DNA from 2 places in the Jeotgalibacillus aurantiacus genome. Region 1 is predicted to be linked to the other one. Evidence: predicted binding sites of a transcription regulator. Region 1 holds the regulator's gene; the other holds the start of a gene.

Region 1 (10,169 bases):
CAGCTGTCTTCCTATTCAGTCAGAATTGCATCAGACCGTGGCAGAATTCTGTCTATCCTGAAAACGGAAAGTCTGATTGAAGAATTAACCTTTAATGAACAGGATGAAACATACCGTGTGAAGGGATATATTACACCTGAACATCCTGTTCTTTCTGAAATTAAAAAATAGGAGTTTAGATGATGTTTAAAACAGATTTTGCACCACAACTTGAAAAGTGGATCAGAAACGCTGAGGAAAAAATCAGCCCGGTCCATCTCGCAATTGAAAAACGTGCTGAACACAATCAGGAAAAAGTGCTGAATGCTTTTTTGAAAAATAAAATCAGTGACAGTCATTTTATACCGACTACCGGATATGGATACGATGATCAGGGGAGAGGTGCTTTGGAAGCAGTATTCGCTGATGTGTTCGGTGCAGACGCAGCCCTTGTTCGTCCTCAGATTATTTCAGGAACGCACGCCATCAGCATCGCGCTGTTTGGTGTGTTGCGCCCTGGTGATGAACTGCTTTATATCACGGGGAAACCGTATGATACCCTGGAAGAAATTATTGGTATCAGGGGGACGGATAACGGTTCTCTAAAAGATTTTGGCATTCATTATAACCAGGTTGACTTGACGTCTGATGGGAAGATTGATCTTGAAAAAGTGGTGACAAGCATCCGTCCTGAAACGAAAATGATCGGGATCCAGCGATCTAAAGGTTATGCGGTAAGGCCGTCATTTACAATAGAGGATATAAGAGAAGCGGTCAGTCAGATTAAAGAGGCATACCCGGATGTAGTGATATTTGTAGACAATTGTTACGGAGAATTTGTGGAAACAGAGGAGCCGTGCGCTGCCGGTGCAGATCTGATTGCAGGTTCATTGATTAAAAACCCGGGAGGCGGACTTGCCAAAACAGGCGGTTACCTTGCCGGCACAAATGAGCTGATTAAGCAATGTTCTTACCGCATGACGTCTCCCGGGATCGGGGCTGAAGCAGGTGCGAGTCTTTACTCGCTTCAGGAAATGTATCAGGGGTTTTTCCTCGCACCGCACGTCGTCAGCCAGGCACTCAAAGGAGCTGTTTTTACATCTGCGCTGTTGGAGGAAGCAGGTATGACAACAACACCATCGTGGAATGAAGTCAGAACAGATTTAATTCAGGCTGTGGAGTTTGGGGACCGCGAGAGAATGATTGCGTTTTGTCAGGCAATCCAAGCCGCATCCCCGGTAAATGCTCAATTTGCCCCTCAGGCGGATTATATGCCGGGATATGAGGATGATGTGATCATGGCAGCAGGTACTTTTATCCAGGGGTCTTCTATTGAACTGTCAGCTGACGGGCCGCTGCGTCCGCCTTACGCAGCATATGTTCAGGGAGGCTTAACGTATGAGCATGTGAAAATTGCTGTCAGCCGTGCCCTTCAATCCCTGATTGCACAGGATCTAATTAAATAAATCAAAGATAGACACCCGTTTGCACTGCGGGTGTTTTTTCTTTATGATCTGAGGGTGTCATAATTAAATGAATAAAATTAAAAAAAGATGAATAAAAAATCAAAGTTAGGGAAAAGAGAGAAATGTGTGAAAAAACAAAATAATTTTCATGTAAGAAAACCTGACGTGATGTTGACAGTAGAAATAACATGTAATATAATCAAATTGTCGACAGGGACGAAAGGGGATTTTACAGATGGGCAGTGAGATTCGACGTAACATGCCGCTGTTTCCGATCGGCACAGTTATGCAGCTGGCTGACTTAACAGCCCGTCAGATTCGTTATTATGAAGAGCATAAACTGATCTCTCCGGCAAGAACAGAAGGCAACCGCAGACTGTTTTCGTTAAATGATATTGATCGGCTGCTTGAGATTAAAGATCTCCTCGAGCAGGGAGTGAACATGGCCGGCATAAAACGAATTCTTGGGGGACAGGAAGAAGATCAGCATGAGAATCCTGCTTCTGCAAAAAAGCCGGAACTCTCTGATGAAGATTTAAGAAGCATTTTGAAAAAAGAAATGATCAGTTCAGGTAAACTGAACCGTTCAAGTTTAAGAGCTGGAGACCTTTCGAGGTTTTTCCGCTAAAACTACATAAAAACAGGAGGAATCACAATTATGAGTAAGTATTCACGCGAAGATATCATGCGCATGGCGAAGGAACAGAAAGTTAATTTCATCCGCCTTCAGTTCACAGACATTCTTGGTACGATTAAAAACGTAGAAATCCCTGTCAGCCAGCTTGAAAAAGCATTGGACAACAAAATGATGTTTGACGGATCTTCCATTGAAGGTTTCGTGCGTATCGAGGAATCTGATATGTATCTTTTCCCGGATCTTGATACTTGGGTTGTATTCCCTTGGACGGCTGGAGACGGTAAAGTTGCCCGCCTGATCTGTGATATTTATAATCCGGACGGAACTCCGTTTGATGGAGATCCACGTAATAACTTGAAGCGCGTGCTGAAAGAAATGGAAGAGTTAGGCTTTACAGACTTTAACCTTGGGCCTGAGCCGGAGTTTTTCCTGTTCAAGCTTGATGAAAAAGGGGAGCCTACACTTGAGTTAAACGATAAAGGTGGATATTTTGACCTTGCTCCAACGGATCTTGGTGAAAACTGCCGTCGTGACATCGTAATTGAACTTGAAGCAATGGGCTATGAAATTGAAGCTTCTCACCATGAGGTAGCGCCAGGACAGCACGAAATTGACTTTAAATATGCTGACGCAATCTCAGCATGTGACGATATCCAGACGTTCAAGCTTGTTGTTAAGACCATTGCACGTAAGCACGGTCTACACGCAACGTTCATGCCAAAACCGCTATTTGGTGTTAACGGATCAGGGATGCACTGTAACATGTCTCTATTTAAAGACGGCGTTAACTCATTCTTCGACGAAAATGCAGAAAACCAGCTGAGCGAAACAATGCTTCAATTCATGGGCGGAATCCTGAATCACGCATCAGGCTTCACTGCAGTAACAAACCCGACTGTAAACTCTTATAAGCGTCTAGTACCAGGCTATGAAGCACCTTGTTACATCGCATGGTCAGCTAGAAACCGAAGCCCGCTGGTTCGTATCCCGGCTTCACGTGGACTAAGCACACGTATTGAGGTACGTTCTGTAGACCCTGCAGCGAACCCATACCTTGCAATGGCTGTTCTTCTGCGCGCGGGACTAGACGGAATCAAAAACAAAGTAACGCCACCAAAGGCAATCGACCGCAACATCTATGTAATGGACAAAGATGAGCGCGAAAAAGCAGGCATCAAGGATCTTCCTGCAACATTATTTGCTGCACTTGAAGAGCTGAAGAAAGATGACGTCATCACCGGTGCCCTTGGAGAGCACATCTTCGAACACTTCGTTGAAGCAAAAGAAATCGAGTGGGATATGTTCCGTACGCAAGTGCACCCATGGGAGCGCGAGCAGTACCTGGAAATGTACTAAACCGATCGACAAAACCTTAAGAGCTGAATCAGCTCTTAAGGTTTTTTTCTTTTTCAACCGGCTCGGTTTATTTTAATGGCATCTTCTGAAGTGTAATGAATTGATGGTTCCCATGAGTTTTTTTCTTTTTACTTGAAGTCTTGCATGAACTAAAACGGGGTATGAGAAAGTAAAGGTTAAAAACTGAGGGGGAGATAAGATGGCGGACACCTATAAGGGGTTTAAATCAAAAGAGGCATACATGGAATATACAGAGGTTTACGGGCGTGTGATGAGCCATTGGAACGTGAAAACAGAATCTTCCAACATTGTGACATCATTTGGTGATGTTCATGTGATCAATGCAGGACACCATGGCGGCAGACCGCTTGTCTTTTTTCATGCATTTGGCTTTAGTGCAGCCATGTGGTATGGCGTGGCAAACTACTTAAAAGATCATTACAGGTTGTATTTCATAGACGTACTAGGAGAATTTAATATGAGTAATACAAAAGATCATCTGAATGAGCGTGAAGATTATATAAAATGGATCACAGAGGTACTGGATGCCCTAGGCATTGATCAGGCGGATATGATTGGACATTCAAATGGGGGGTGGCATGTGCTGAATTTTGCCCTCTTAAAACCGGAACGGGTAAATGAAATCCTGCTGCTCGCGCCTGCTGCTGCCATCAAACGGATGAACCTGTCTTTTTATATGAGACTGGGCTTTACTAACCTGTTTCCGAACAGACAAAACATTGTCAGTTCGTTTTGCAGGTGGCTCACGCATGAGCGCAAGCCCGAACAGGATGATTTGTTTAAGCTTTATTACATTGGCCAGACCAGCGTTGTTTGGGAGTATGTCATGACTCCGCCAAAAATGTTTAAAAATGAGGAACTGAGTAAGCTGTCCGTTCCTGTCACAGTTGCTGTGGGGGAAAATGAGGTCATCTATAAACCTGAGAAGCTTATAAAAGCAGCGAAAGAAAAATTTCCTCAATGCAGCGTTAACATGATCAGTAAAGCAGCGCATATGATTCCGGTTGAAGCGCCGGAGGAAACGGCTAATCTCATTCAATCAATTTTCAGTCATAATGACCGGAAGAAATCCGTATAGTTAAAAAAGCTGTTCGATAAGACAGCGTTCAGATACTCTGATGCGCCATTTATCGAACAGCTTTTTTTAATGCACCTGGCGGTAAACGCCAACGACTTTTCCTAATATGGAAACAGAATTCAGTATGATTGGTGCCATTGAGGAGTTTTCCGGCTGCAGGCGGACATGATCTTTTTCCTTAAAGAAACGTTTGACCGTTGCTTCCTCCTCTTCAGTCATCGCCACCACAATATCTCCGTTATTAGCGGAGCTCTGCTGCTTCACGATTACATAGTCACCATTTAAAATACCTGCTTCAATCATGGAGTCTCCAACGATCTCAAGCATGAATACCGTATCATCTGCTGAGGCAAGACGTTCCGGCAGAGGAAAATATTCCTCCACATTTTCAATAGCAGTTATTGGTGAACCTGCCGTTACTTTACCAACGAGCGGCACGTTGACAACACGCTGAGTCGGGATGGAATCCTCTTCTAAGCTGATCACTTCAATCGCGCGCGGCTTAGTCGGGTCTCTTCTGATCAGTCCCTTACTTTCAAGTCTGGCTAAATGGCCATGGACGGTTGAACTTGATGCGAGTCCGACGGCAAGGCCGATCTCACGCACAGAAGGCGGATAACCCTTGTCCTGAACTTCCCTCTTTATAAAATCGAGTATATCGAGCTGTCGCTTAGATAATTTTTTCATGTTTGCACCTCTCTTTGGAATCCAAATCTTTCCTTGATTATAGCATGCAAAAAATAAAAACACAAACATAAGTTCGAGTTTTTGTATTGACGGAAACAAACGTTCGTATTATACTTTTGGTAACAAAAGCGAACAAACATTCGATGGAGGGATCTTCATGACAACATTGTGGAAAAAGTATTCATTTGTTATTCTGTTTTTTATTGTAACGCTGTTCTTCAGCTTATTTTTGGTTTTTACAACATCTGCTGATGAGCAGTCCTCTTATAAAATGGTACAGATACAAGAAGGCGATTCATTATGGAAAATTGCAGAGGAGTATGCTGAAGGGGCGTCCATGTCTGAGCGGGAATTTATCGACTGGGTATCAGGGAGTAATCAGCTGAATTCTTCTTATATTTATCCTGGTGATGAACTTGTGATCCCATTAAAAAAGGAGTGGAGTGAGTCAGAGTTTGACAGCATACAGCTCGCTTCAAACACTAAGTAAGGAGCAGAATATCGATGAAGGTCATCATTTATTGCCGGGTAAGCACAGAAAAAGATACACAGGAAACATCTTTGACACGTCAGGCTGAAGAGCTGACGGAACTGGCAAGGAGAAATGGGGACGAGGTGGTGAGGATCATCTCTGAAAAAGCAAGCGGCTTCGACCTTGACCGGGAAGGAGTATTTGAACTGCTTGAAACCATCAGAAGCGAACAGGCGGAAGGGGTACTGATCCAGGATGAAACCCGGATAGGCCGGGGGAATGCAAAGATCGCTCTTTTGCATACATTAAAAAAGGAGAAAGTAAGGATTTTCTCTATTGCCCATGACGGCGAACTTCAGCTTTCAGAGTCAGATACAATGATTCTTCAGATTGTCAGTATGGTTGAGGAACATCAGAGGAAGCTGCATAATCTAAAAATAAAGCGCGGAATGAAGCGAGCGGTTGAAAATGGTTTTAAACCGGAAAAGAATCTGAAGAACAGAGGAAATAAAGAGGGACGCGAAAAAATTGAAGTTCCGGTTGAAGAGATTGCAAGGCTTCGCCAAAACGGCCTGACTTTTCATGAAATTGCTGCGACATTAAGAGGTCTCGGTCATTCAATCTCAAAAGCAACCGTTCATAGAAGATATATTGAATTTCAGACAGATCAGGAAAAGCTGAACAGATAACTTGTCATTTCACGCTCTTTCTTTTAAGATACAAAGAAGCTGAAGTATCGGGAAAGGGTGTATAAAATGCTTCCAGAAGCCAAAATCAAACGGATTAATGAACTTTCGGCAAAGGCAAAAGCAGACGGGTTGTCGAGTGCTGAAAAAGAAGAACAGACGAAATTACGGACCGAATATATAAAAGCATTCAGAGGATCTATGAAGCAGACGATTGAGAATGTAAAAGTAGTAGATCCGGAGGGAAAGGACGTTACCCCTCAAAAATTAAAAGATGCAAAACAGCGCAACAAAATGAACTGAATCTTTAACATCTGATCACAAATGGTCAGGTGTTTTTATTTTTATCCTCTGTTTACAGTGTCATACAGGAATAGTGTGGAACAGATGGGAGTGTCAGGTTCATAAATGAACTTTTTTAAAAACGATACAGTGAGATGTTTGTACATCTGTGCAATTTTGCGTACAATAGACACATATTGAGTTAGAGAGAGGATGTAGTGGATGTTTACACAAACTGATCAATTGGCAATTAACACAATCCGGACATTATCGATCGATGCGATCGATAAAGCGAATTCGGGTCACCCGGGACTTCCAATGGGGGCTGCTCCATTTGCATACACGCTATGGACACAGTTTATGAACCATAACCCGAAAAATCCGGACTGGTTCAACCGTGACCGCTTTGTGCTATCTGCAGGACATGGTTCCATGCTTTTATATAGCCTTCTGCATCTTTCAGGCTATGACCTTCCAATGGAAGAAATCAAGAATTTCCGTCAGTGGGGTTCGAAAACACCTGGACACCCTGAATATAAACATACTAAAGGTGTAGAAGCGACTACGGGTCCACTTGGACAAGGGATCGGTATGTCTGTAGGGATGGCGATGGCTGAGCGTCATTTAGCGGCGAAATATAACAAAGAAGGTCATCACATTGTTGACCATTATACTTACACATTATGTGGAGATGGCGATTTGATGGAAGGGGTTTCATCAGAGGCAGCTTCACTGGCTGGACATCTTGGATTGGACAAGCTGATCGTATTATATGATTCAAACGATATTTCACTCGACGGAGATCTGGATCGCTCGTTCTCTGAAAGTGTAAAGAAACGTTTTGAGTCTTACAACTGGCAGTATATCCGCGTAGAGGACGGAAATGATCTTGATGAAGTTGCTGCAGCAATCAAAGAAGCAAAAGCAGACACAAGCCGTCCAACAATGATAGAAATTAAAACAGTTATCGGATTCGGATCTCCAAACCGTGCCGGTACGTCAAAAGTTCACGGTGCTCCACTTGGTAATGAAGAATCTTCATTAACAAAAGAAGCGTACAAGTGGGAACACGAACCATTCCACGTTCCTTCAGAAGTATACAGCCGTTTTGAAGAGCTAGTAGTTGAAAACGGTCAGAAAAACGAAGCCGCATGGAACGAAGCATTTGCAGCTTATAAAAATGCTTACCCAGAGCTTGCTGAAGAGCTTGAAAATGCCATTAACGGCACTCTTTCTGCAGACTGGGATAAAGAAATCCCGGTATATGAAGAAGGGAAGTCACTTGCAAGCCGTGCTTCTTCAGGGGAAGTGTTAAATGCGATTGCCAAAACAGTACCTTCATTATTTGGGGGATCTGCAGACCTTGCAGGATCTAACAACACAATGATGAAGGAAGAAGATGACTTCACAGCTGAAACGCCTGCAGGCCGAAACATCTGGTTTGGCGTACGTGAATTTGCGATGGGCGCAGCACTGAACGGAATGGCCCTTCATGGTGGACTTCACGTTTATGGTGGAACGTTCTTTGTATTCAGTGATTATGTACGTCCGGCAGTTCGTCTGTCAGCGTTGATGGGTGTTCCTGTCACATATGTCTTCACTCACGACAGTATCGCAGTAGGTGAAGACGGTCCGACTCACGAGCCGATCGAACAGCTGCCATCACTTCGTGCAATGCCAAACCTTTCTGTTGTGCGTCCAGCTGATGGAAACGAAGTGGCTGCAGCGTGGAAACTTTCGATTGAAGCGAAGGATCACCCTACAGCACTTGTGTTGACAAGACAAGGGTTGCCAACGCTTCCTAACACAGCAGAAACAGCATACGAAGGTGTGAAAAAAGGTGCTTATACCGTCTCACCTGCACAAAAAGAAGAAGCAGATGCATTGATCCTTGCAACAGGATCTGAAGTCGGTCTCGCTTTTGAAGCCCAGCAGGCTTTAAAAGAAGAGAATATTGATGTAGCAGTTGTTTCCATGCCATCCTGGGACCGCTTTGAAAAGCAGTCAGATGAGTACAAACAGTCTGTTCTTCCAAAATCAGTGAAAAAGCGTCTTGCAGTTGAAATGGCAACGCCACTAGGCTGGGAGCGTTACACGGGTGACGAAGGGGATATCCTTGGTATCACAACATTTGGTGCATCTGCTCCAGGCGGAACCGTACTGAAAGAATACGGATTTACAGTGGATAACGTTGTAAATCGCGTAAAAAACCTTCTAAACAAATAATCTGCAGAAGCAAATAATGCTTTAATCTTTCGTGCCACGGGTAGCCGAGCTTACCCGTGGCACAACTTTTTTTATTTAAATTGCTATACTTCGATATCAAAATGTAATAAATCATTGTATATTTTAATCGGTTCTTGTACACTTTTAATGAAAGTATGAATTAGGAGGCAATATAAGATGGAATTATGGCTTGCAATTGTATTAATTGTTGTAGCTTTGCTTGCCGGAGTCGCACTTGGATTCTTCATCGCACGTAAATACATGATGACGTATCTCAAAAAGAACCCGCCAATCAATGAGCAAATGCTTCGCATGATGATGATGCAGATGGGAATGAAACCGTCGCAGAAGAAAATCAATCAGATGATGAGTGCTATGAATAAGCAACAGCAAAAATAAAAAAATGAACAGCACTTTCTGCTAACAGAAAGTGCTTTTATTTTACATAGCAGTGGAATGTGAATCATTCGTGTCAAACTCCGTTTGACACGCCTTGCAGGAAGAGCCTGCAAGGTTCCAAAAATACAAAACCGCCTGGGTGGCAAGCTCGCTTGCCACCAGGCGGTTTTGTATTCTTGGAAAATGATTCACCTTCCACTGCGGACCACCAAAAAACCCTTCTCTCACGCCATTTTATTTGGTACGATATGTAAGGTTAACAAAACTATATAAGAAAAGTCTGGTGAAAATATGGTTGTTTTTTACTATCTAAAATGGTTTTTCATTCAGGAAAAGAAAGCGTATTTAACAGGTATCACACTATTGCTGTTTGTAGCAGCACTCCAGCTCGTTCCACCCCGTGTCATCGGAATCATCGTCGATCTGATTCAAAATCAGACATTGACCGGACAAACGCTTGCCTTGTGGATGGGGCTTCTGCTGGCATCCGGTCTCGGTATGTACGTCCTCAGATACTACTGGAGAATTATGATCTTCGGCTCAGCTGTCAAACTTGCAAAGCAGATGAGGGAAAAACTGTTCATACACTTCACACAAATGTCCAGACAATTTTACCAGAACAGAAGAACCGGGGATTTAATGGCGCACGCTACAAACGACCTGTCAGCCATCCAGCAGACAGCCGGAGCAGGCGTTCTGACTCTCGTGGATTCCCTTGCAACAGGATTGTTTGTCATAGGGGCAATGGCGATCCTCATCGATTGGAAACTTACGTTGATTGCACTCATTCCCATGCCATTTATGGCGCTGTCTACAAGCCTGTACGGCAGAATGCTGCACAAAAGATTTAAATATGCACAGGAAGCTTTCTCCGACCTTA
Region 2 (10,169 bases), on a different contig from region 1:
AGAAAGGAGTGAACGGTCATGGGGATGCCTCTTGAAATGAACACAATGATTGTCACAAAAGGAAAAGAAGTGCGTCAGCAGGAAAACTTTTTTCAGCTGGTCAAGGACGGATACAGGCTTTATCCAATGCATGTGCCTCTTGAAGTGCGCAAAACAATTGAAGGTGAACTAAAAGGAACCGCAGAAATACACCGCCTCGAATGGCGCGACCAGGCAACGATTATTTCGTATGAACTTAAGACATTGCAGTCGAGTAACTAAAAAGAGTCCATAATTGGGCTCTTTTTAACTAGAAGGTAGTTTTCGAAAGCCGTGCCGGGACATTCCTCATACCTAGAAGAAGATAGAAAAAACCGGGCTGGGGGACATCCTCCGCTTTCCATGGCCGGGCGGTGAACCCCTTGCGCTTCGCACAAGGTTTTCACCTGTCCCTTTCCGCCATAGGAGTCTGCGGATGTCCCCCAGCCCTCATACAGTTTTTATAGTCTCTTTGGTTTGTGCACTTCGAGTTGTATTCCTAAATGATTTGATAATTTTAAAAATTGTGCAGAAAGTTTGCTAGTCCCTGCCTGTCACATCTAGACAAAGGAGCGAAGGAATGTCCCGGCAGGTTTCGTAGAATAACAAGCATTAAAAAAGAGCCCTGTTAAGGACTCTTTTTTTCTATGTGTACGTTCGTTGATTGACCCCAATCAGTATTAAATAACTGGACCGCCAAGCTCAGCGATTTTTTCATCAACGGTCGTAAACTTCTTAAAGTTTTCTTTGAATTTCTGTGCAAGCTCCATTGCTTTTGCTTCATAAGCTTCCTCGCTCGGCCATGCAAAACGTGGAACGAGTACATCATCCGGAACACCTGGAACGTGAAGCGGTGTTTCAAGACCAAATAGTCCGTTTTTCGTTGTTTCAGCGTTTCTCAGTTCACCGTGAAGGGCTGCACGGACCATGGCTCTTGTGTAAGCAAGTTTCATGCGGGATCCGGTTCCGTAGGCGCCACCTGTCCAGCCAGTGTTAACGAGAAACACTTCTACATCATGAGCTTCCATTTTCTTACCTAGCATTTCAGCATAAACGGTTGGTTTCAATGGCAGAAACGGTGAGCCGAAGCAGGTTGAGAATGTTGCTTCCGGTTCAGTGATGCCACGCTCTGTTCCGGCAAGCTTTGATGTATATCCGCTTAGGAAATGATACATCGCCTGTTCTTTCGTTAATTTCGAAATCGGAGGCAGTACGCCAAACGCATCAGCTGTCAGGAAAATGATCGTATTTGGATGTCCCGCTCTGCTTGGGTCCACGATATTATCCATTGCCTGTAGCGGGTAAGCGGCACGCGTATTTTCTGTCAGTGATGAATCATCGTAATCAGGTTCTTTCGTATCAGGATCCAGCACAACGTTTTCAAGTACGGATCCGAAGCGGATCGCGTTATAAATCTGTGGCTCTTTTTCCTTTGAAAGCTGGATGCACTTTGCGTAGCAGCCGCCTTCAATATTGAACACGCCGTTATCAGACCAGCCGTGCTCATCGTCCCCGATTAAGCGGCGGTCAGCGTCTGCCGACAGCGTTGTTTTTCCTGTACCGGAAAGTCCGAAGAACAGGGCAACATCACCTTCAGCTCCAACATTGGCTGAGCAGTGCATCGGCATAATATCCTTTTGCGGAAGCAGGTAGTTCATGACAGAGAAGATTGACTTTTTCATTTCTCCGGCATATTCCGTTCCGCCGATCAGGATGGTACGCTGCTCAAATGAAACGACGATAAATGTTTCAGAACGGGTGCCGTCTTTAGCCGGATCGGCTTTTAAAGACGGAGCGGACAAAATGGTAAATGGTGACTCTGTCGGGCTGCTCCAGCTCTCATCTTTTTTCGGGCGGATAAAGAGCTGATGGGCAAACAGGTTATGCCACGCGCGCTCATTTACGACACGGATTGGTAATCTTGAATCAAGATCGGCACCGGCAAACCCTTCAAATACGAAGAGCTCTTCTTTTTCTGACAGATGTGCAAGAACCTTTTCATATAGACGCTCGAAAGATTCCTGTGAAATTGGCTGGTTGACATTGCCCCAGTCAATCTGATCACGTACAGACGGCTCATCAACGATGAATTTATCTTTAGGTGAGCGGCCGGTATATGTACCTGTTTCGGCACGGACTGCTCCGGTTGAGGTTAATGTTCCTTCTTCACGCATAAGGACTTTTTCAGTCAGCTGAGGAACAGATAAGTTTTTATGAACATTGTTCCCTGCAAGAAGTTCCTGAAGGTCTGATGAATTCCGGATTGTTGTCATTGCATTCCCACCCTTTTTTAAAAATGGTTATCCCTTTGTTCGAAATTAGTATAACACATTAACTTAAATAGTCTATACTAATTAATCGAATTTACAGGATTGTCACAGAAAAAGTTCCTGGTTGCTTAAGTAAAAATACTTCACCTATTAAACATAACATTTTCCAGCCCTGAATTGAAAGCCCTTACATTATAATGAAATAAAGAAGAAATCTGTTCGTATTTTCTGACATTTATCGTGACTCTGTTTCTGAAAAAGTAAGTGTTGACATCACCCGGCTGTTTCCGTATGATTGTTCTTTGAACGGATACTCTTATCCCGAGCTGGTGGAGGGACAGGCCCTATGAAACCCAGCAACCTGCTCTGCAAAAAAGCGAACAGCTTTTGCGGTAAAACCATCACTTGAGCGAAGGTGCTAACCTGTAGCAAGACGAACTTGTCTTGAACGATAAGAGTGAAAGGCGATCTGACGAATGAACCTTTCCTCACAAACATGGGGAGAGGTTTCTTTTATTTTGGCCGATACTTGGAAGATCATAAAAGGTTAACGTTCGATCTCTAAGGGTAATGAGTACCGTCGACTATATACGCTTCACAAGGAGGAGACTTTCATGTCAACAAAACGTCATCTTTTTACATCCGAGTCCGTAACGGAGGGACATCCGGATAAAATTTGTGACCAGATTTCTGATTCAATTCTTGATGCCATTTTAAAGGATGATCCGAATGCCCGCGTGGCTTGTGAAACATCTGTAACGACGGGTCTTGTACTCGTAGCCGGAGAAATTTCAACATCTACTTATGTTGATATCCCGAAAATCGTGCGCGAAACGATTCGTGAAATCGGCTATACACGTGCAAAATACGGCTTTGACGCTGAAACATGTGCAGTACTGACATCAATCGATGAGCAGTCAGCTGACATTGCAGCAGGTGTTGACCGTGCCCTTGAAGATCGTGAAAGCAATATGACTGACGCTGAAATTGAATCAATCGGAGCGGGTGACCAGGGGCTGATGTTCGGCTTTGCCTGCAACGAAACAGAAGAGCTTATGCCTCTTCCAATCTCACTTGCACATAAACTATCCCGACGCCTGACAGAAGTACGTAAAGAAGACGTTCTTCCTTACCTTCGTCCGGACGGTAAAACACAGGTAACGGTTGAGTATGATGAAAATAACCAGCCTGTACGCATCGATACAATCGTTATTTCAACTCAGCACCACCCTGAAGTAAGCCTGGACCGTATCCAGCGCAATCTGAAGGAGCATGTCATCAAGCCGGTTGTGCCTGCACACCTGATCGATGACAATACAAAGTATTTCATCAACCCGACTGGCCGCTTCGTAATCGGAGGACCTCAGGGAGATGCAGGTCTTACAGGACGTAAGATCATCGTTGACACATACGGCGGTTATGCACGTCACGGCGGTGGCGCATTCTCTGGTAAGGATGCAACAAAGGTTGACCGCTCAGGTGCTTATGCAGCCCGTTACGTAGCGAAAAACATCGTAGCAGCAGGCCTTGCTGACAAATGTGAAGTACAGCTTGCCTACGCAATTGGCGTAGCACAGCCTGTATCTATTTCAATCGACACATTCGGAACAGGAACAGCAGATGAAGAAAAGCTGATCGAAGTCGTTCGCAACAACTTCGACCTTCGCCCGGCCGGCATCATCAAAATGCTTGACCTGCGCCGTCCAATCTACAAGCAGACAGCAGCATACGGACACTTCGGACGTAATGATCTTGACCTTCCATGGGAAAGAACAGACAAAGCTGACGTGCTTAAAGCGGAAGTAAACGCGTAATCATTTGTAAATAATGAACCGGGACCTGACTTGTGCAGGTTCCGGTTTTTTAGTTTTATGCGTCTTTGTGTGGGGATGGAGGAATTGTACTGTTTCAGAGATTAATTAAATCGATCTAAAATTTATTTTAATCGTTTCAAATTTTTATTGTTATGTTCACCTTGTAAATGACTTTATTTGTCATGTTCCGATTGTGATTTGTATCGTTCTGCGGACCGAATTGTACTGTTCTAACAAATAAATGTATCGAATATTCCCGTTTTCATCTCAAAGGTCCGGGACCGGTTTTCCCATCACTTATTTCAATCAATAAGATTGTAGAAAACAGCTCAAAGGGCTGGGGGCATCCGTAGACTCCTACTGCAGAGAAGCGACAGGTGAGACAGCGTAGCGCAAAGCGCTAGCTGGCTCACCGCGCGGCCTTAGAAAAGCGGAGGCGACTCGTCCAGCCCCGACAAGCATAAGACGAAAATGAAACGAGGGTTGCTCTTTACCCTCGTTCATTTTTGACTTATGACCTCGAGGGGCTAGTCGCCGCAGCTAGACAAAAGAAAGCGAAGGATGCTCCCAGTCCGGTTTATACAAACATACTCCTATACTTTTCACAACATCAACCCACTCTCCGAATAAACGTTCGCATTCCATCCCCAACAATGATAAAATAAAACAATCCGCAGCACTCCCCAAACAAATCCCCTCAAAAACAACTTAGGAGGAATTCCCTTGTACACAGTCATCCTTGCTGAAAAACCATCACAGGCAAAAAGCTACGCGGATGCTTTTTCATCCGCTAAAAAAAGCAATGGCTATTATGAAATCTCCGATCCGCTTTTTCCGGGTGGTGCCGCCATTACCTGGGGATTCGGACATCTCGTATCATTGGAGGAGCCACATGCCTACAAAAAAGAATGGAAGCGCTGGCGGCTTGATCTGCTGCCGATTATTCCGGATGAATTCAAATTTACAGTCCCATACGCAAAACGGGCTCAATTTAACATCATAAAAGGCCTTTTAAGAAAAGCGAATCAGATTATCGTGGCAACAGACAGTGACCGTGAAGGGGAAAATATTGCCCGCTCTATTATTGAACAGGCTAATATGATGCATAAACCGACGAAACGTTTATGGATTAATTCGCTTGAAAAAGACGTGATCCGTCGAGGATTTCAGGAGCTCCGGGATGGGGAGGATTATCTGTCTCTGTATGACGAAGCGCAAACGAGACAGCTGAGTGACTGGCTTGTCGGTATGAATATGTCGAGGCTGTATACGTTGCTGCTTCAGGAAAAAGGAATTGACGGACCATTCAGCGTTGGCCGCGTTCAGACACCAACGCTTTATATGATCTGGCAGCGGCAGCATGAGATCGAAAACTTTAAGCCTGAGCCGTTTTTCCAGCTGCTCGCTGATCATCAGGCAAAAGAAATCAACTTTCAGACGAAACATAAAGAATCGTTTAAAACGTCAGAAGATGCTGCACAGATCCTTTCAAAACATCAAATTGAAGAAGGAAAAACGCTCTTCGGTAACGTTTCTAAAGCAGAAAAGAAGCAGAAGAAAATGCAGGCACCAAGTCTGCACAGTCTCTCAACTCTGCAGGCGAAGCTGAACAGGAGATTTAAGTACAGTCCTTCAAATGTATTAAAAACGGTTCAGGATCTGTATGAGAAAAAACTCGTGTCTTATCCAAGAACCGACTGTCCGTTTATTACAAGGAATGAATTTAACTATTTGGCGGCACAGGTTGAAAAAATGAAAGAATCAGTAGGCGCTTCATTTGATGTAAAGCATTCACGCCCAAGGCCAAAATATGTTCAGGATCAGAAAGTACAGGAGCACTATGCCATCATCCCGACGAGAAAGCTGCTGACAAAAGACCGTCTTGAAAAACTGAAGCCGATGGAGCGGAATGTTTACGAGGAAATCGTTAACAGCACACTGGCAATGTTTCATGAGGATTATCACTATGAGGAAACCGTCATCGAAGTGGATATAAACGGACTTCCATTTATCGCAAAAGGAACTGTGGAAAAAATTCGCGGATGGAAAGAGCTGTTTAATGAGACAAATAAAAAGGACGCGATCCTGCCAAATGTAACGGTGGGGGATACGCTGCCGAGTAAGGTAACCGTGAAAGAGGACGTGACCAAGCCGCCAAAGCCCTATACAGAAGGTCAGCTGATCTTAATGATGAAAACAGCGGGTAAACTGCTGGAAGACGAACAGGATCAGGCTGTGTTAAAGGAAGTGGAAGGGATTGGTACGGAAGCAACCCGCGCGTCCATTATTGATACGCTGAAAAAACAGAAGTATATTACGATTGCGAAAAACATCGTAAGTGTGACGGATAAGGGAGTCACACTTTGCAAAGTCATTGAAGGAACGCTTTTGAGCAGCCCGGAGATGACCGCGAAATGGGAGGCTTATCTGAAAAAAATAGGAAGACGGCAGGGGAGTCAGGAAGCTTTTCTGAAAAATATCGGATCATTTATTGATCATATGATGCAGACAGCTCCAGAGAAAATGGGCGCGATTCCAAAAGGTCAAGGCGGCACAGGGACCAAGAAAAGATCCTCATCTCTCGCTGAATGTCCAGCGTGTAAAAAAGGTAAAATGGTAGATAAAGGCGGATTCTACGGCTGTAATGAATACAAAAACGGCTGCCGTCAGACACTGCCGAAAATATTATTATCAAAAAAACTGTCAGATGCGCAAATTAAAGCCCTCTGTGAAAAAGGGCAGACTGCTCTATTAAAGGGCTTTAAAAGTAAAAATGGGAAAACATTCAGTGCAAGGCTCGTGCTGAGGGACGGTAAGATTGAAATGGATTTTAAATGATAAAAAACCGGCAGATGCCGGTTTTTATGCTTAATTTGAATGGTGCTTGTTCATATAATCAACTTCAGCTTTTTTATATAGCTGAGCTTTTTCAGCATATTCTCTGCTGATCCGCTCCATATCAAGCCGGTCTTCATCGGTCACTTCCCGGATCACTTTTGCGGGTCTGCCGAAAGCCATCATGCCGGCAGGAATTTTTTTGCCTGGCGGTACGAGGCTGCCTGCACCTATAAAGGCGCCTTCTCCAATCTCCGCTCCATCAAGAATGACAGATGCCATCCCGATTAATGCTTTTTTTCTGATGATACAGCTATGTAGTGTAACCTGGTGACCAACTGTTACGTCATCTTCAATGATCAGTGGATGATCCGGACTTTGATGAAGCACAGACAAATCCTGTATATTGACCTTTTCTCCAATGATGGTTGGAGAAACATCTCCCCGGATCACACTGCCCGGCCAGACGCTTGAATGTGCCCCGATTGTCACATCTCCGGAAACCATTGCAGAGTCTGATATGTAGACGCTTTCGTGTAGCTTTGGGTGGTGAGTTTTGTAGGGGATGATCATGTTATCGCTCCTTTAATCAGTCTTTATTATGTTATAGTTTAGTGTATCACAGTCACGATTTAAAACTGAAAATATAGGCTTTTACACAGTAAACAGAGTCAGAAAGAGAGGAATCCGGTCATGTGGAAATGGGAAACGGAACATGCAGCTCATGGCGTGATCGTGATCATTCATGGAGAATTTGAACATCACGTACGTTACGGCTGGCTGATAGAAATGTGGAGGTCGAAAGGTTATCATGTCGTTATGGGAGATCTGCCCGGACAGGGAATGGTGAAGCGCACAGAAAGAGGTCACATTGATTCATTTAAAGAATATGAAGCGGCAGTGAATGAATGGATTGAAGCGGCTTACCTGTTTGATTTACCTGTTTTTTTACTCGGCCATGGTCTGGGTGGTTTAATCGCGGTCCGGATGCTACAGAAGGTGAACAAGGAAATAGCAGGTCTGATTCTCTCTAATCCAAGCTTCGCCTATAAATACACTCCATCTAAAACAACCCAGCTTTTATCAGGAAGCTTAAATAAATTGTCTCCGGAACATCGTTTTTCTTTTGGATTTCCAATTACAGATGCTACGCGAAATGAAGAAATAATTGAACTGGATATTGAGGATCCGATCTACATCTCCAGAGTGTCCGTCAGGTGGTATCGGGAGGTTCTTCAGGCAATGAAGAATGTTACAATGGATGGTAAGGTGTTTCCGGATATTCCGGTGTTGTTGATGCAGAGCGGTGACAACAGACTGGTGGATAGTGCACCGGCAAGAAAGTGGCTTCTTCAGCTGCCATTGACAGAGATGCAGGTAAAGGAATGGCCACAGTGCTATCACGAACTATTTAACGAACCGGAAAGAGAAGAAGTATTTCATTATGCGGAGTCGTTCGCACGTAACAGACTCCGGTCGATTGGCTATGATGTATAAAAAGAGGTGATCAGGATGGCAATACCGAATGAACCGCTTTTTTTAATGAATCAGGTATATCGAAAAGTATTTCCGATTGTTCACAGGGAATTGGCTTACTGGAAAGAGAAAGCTGTTCTTATTGACAACGAAGAGCTTAGAAAACAGGCGCTCGACAGCCTTCATGATAAAACCTTTCACTGTGAAGGTGGAGGGATCATGGGGCTTTTGGCGCTGCATGGAAAACGTGATGCCATGGAGTTTATTGTGGCGTATCAGACGATTAGTGATTACCTTGATAATCTTTGTGATCGCAGTACCTCACTCGATCCTGAAGATTTTGCCTGTCTTCATCGTGCCATGGAGGATGCATTAACGGTCGGTGCGGTGCCTGGTAATTACTATGAATGCAGAGAGGATCAGGAGCCCGGTTACTTAACATCACTCGTCCTGCGCTGTCAGGAGGTATTGTCAAGGATACCTAATTATCCACTTATCAAAGATGAACTTCTCCATCTATCCCGCCTGTATTGTGATCTGCAAATACATAAGCACGTCCGGGAAAATGAACGGGAACAAAGGCTTCAGCAGTGGTTCAACGATCACCGTAAAGACTTTCCAGGAATGGAATGGTATGAGTTTTCAGCATGTACCGGATCCACGCTCGGTATTTTCTGTCTCGTAGCTTATTCACTGAGACCAGATTTTAAAAAAGAACATGCCAAAATGATTCAGGAAGGCTATTTTCCGTATATTCAAGGGCTGCATATCCTGCTCGATTATTTTATTGATCAGGAAGAGGACCGTGCAGAAGGGGATTTGAACTTCTGTTTTTATTATCCGGATCACGATGCTCTTTTTAACAGACTTCAGCATTTTGTAAAACAAGCGGATCTGCACACCGGTAAACTTCCTCACAGCCGTTTTCATAAGCTGATCAACCGTGGACTTCTCGGTGTATATCTTTCAGATGAAAAAGTCCATAAACAGAGCGATGTAAAAAAACTTGCCTGGAAAATGATCCGTTCAAGCGGACCCGTCAGTTTTTTCTTCTATTTAAACGGTCGCGCTTACCGCAACGTCACCAGGATTTTTTCTGCCAGAACCTTTGATAAAAAGACAATTTCATGATCGTGATCAACCTTTACCGGAAATCCTGTTTTTGTGGAAATTCCGGTTTTTTGATTGACTACACATTGAGCAGTATTCTTGCTTTCACGCCTGTACCTGAAGAATAATGTAAGGGCAAAGGAGTGACCGGAATGACATTAAAATTAAGTATATTAGACCAATCGTCCATTGCTGAGGGAAGCACAGCAGAAGAAGGGCTTAAACAGACAGTAGAATTGGCGAAAATCGCAGATGAACTTGGATTCACCCGCTTCTGGGTGTCGGAGCATCACGATGCCCCGACCCTTGCAGGATCTTCACCCGAGGTACTGATTGCGCATCTCGCTTCCAAAACAGAGCGGATCAAAGTAGGCTCTGGCGGCGTTATGCTGCCACATTACAGCTCCTATAAAGTAGCAGAGAATTTCAAAGTGCTTGAAGGGTTAACTCCCGGAAGAATTGATCTCGGAATCGGGCGGGCACCGGGTGGAATGCCGCGTGCTTCTTACGCACTTGGTGACGGTAAACCACGCGATATCAACCGTTATCCCGAGCAGATTGATGAACTTCTTCAATATCTGCATGACGACGTGCCGGCTGATCATCCATACGGAAACATCAAAGCAACGCCTGTCACACAGACCGT

Evidence for each region. The regulator LexA, encoded in region 1, represses DNA repair genes until DNA is damaged. The targets are predictions, from matches to a motif close to CGAACATATGTTCG.
Region 2: a site for LexA is predicted at 4,726-4,739, ahead of H7968_RS13010 (type IA DNA topoisomerase). Genes of this name have one in related genera too.

The regions. Positions count from the first base shown of each region.
Region 1 is NZ_JACNMS010000002.1:398,475-408,643, reverse strand. It holds gene hflX (GTPase HflX) at 1-171, shown strand, start outside; gene H7968_RS06870 (methionine gamma-lyase family protein) at 180-1,445, shown strand; gene H7968_RS06865 (MerR family transcriptional regulator) at 1,681-2,073, shown strand; gene glnA (type I glutamate--ammonia ligase) at 2,104-3,438, shown strand; gene H7968_RS06855 (alpha/beta fold hydrolase) at 3,638-4,537, shown strand; gene lexA (transcriptional repressor LexA) at 4,604-5,224, opposite strand; gene yneA (cell division suppressor protein YneA) at 5,382-5,714, shown strand; gene H7968_RS06840 (YneB family resolvase-like protein) at 5,729-6,385, shown strand; gene H7968_RS06835 (DUF896 domain-containing protein) at 6,452-6,685, shown strand; gene tkt (transketolase) at 6,887-8,890, shown strand; gene H7968_RS06825 (YneF family protein) at 9,068-9,289, shown strand; gene H7968_RS06820 (ABC transporter ATP-binding protein) at 9,581-10,169, shown strand, end outside.
Region 2 is NZ_JACNMS010000004.1:16,800-26,968, forward strand. It holds gene H7968_RS12990 (alpha/beta hydrolase family protein) at 1-35, shown strand, start outside; gene H7968_RS12995 (DUF2584 domain-containing protein) at 19-261, shown strand; gene pckA (phosphoenolpyruvate carboxykinase (ATP)) at 699-2,291, opposite strand; SAM riboswitch class I at 2,602-2,746, shown strand; gene metK (methionine adenosyltransferase) at 2,903-4,102, shown strand; gene H7968_RS13010 (type IA DNA topoisomerase) at 4,826-6,940, shown strand; gene H7968_RS13015 (gamma carbonic anhydrase) at 6,971-7,510, opposite strand; gene H7968_RS13020 (alpha/beta fold hydrolase) at 7,631-8,434, shown strand; gene H7968_RS13025 (tetraprenyl-beta-curcumene synthase family protein) at 8,450-9,544, shown strand; gene H7968_RS13030 (LLM class flavin-dependent oxidoreductase) at 9,676-10,169, shown strand, end outside.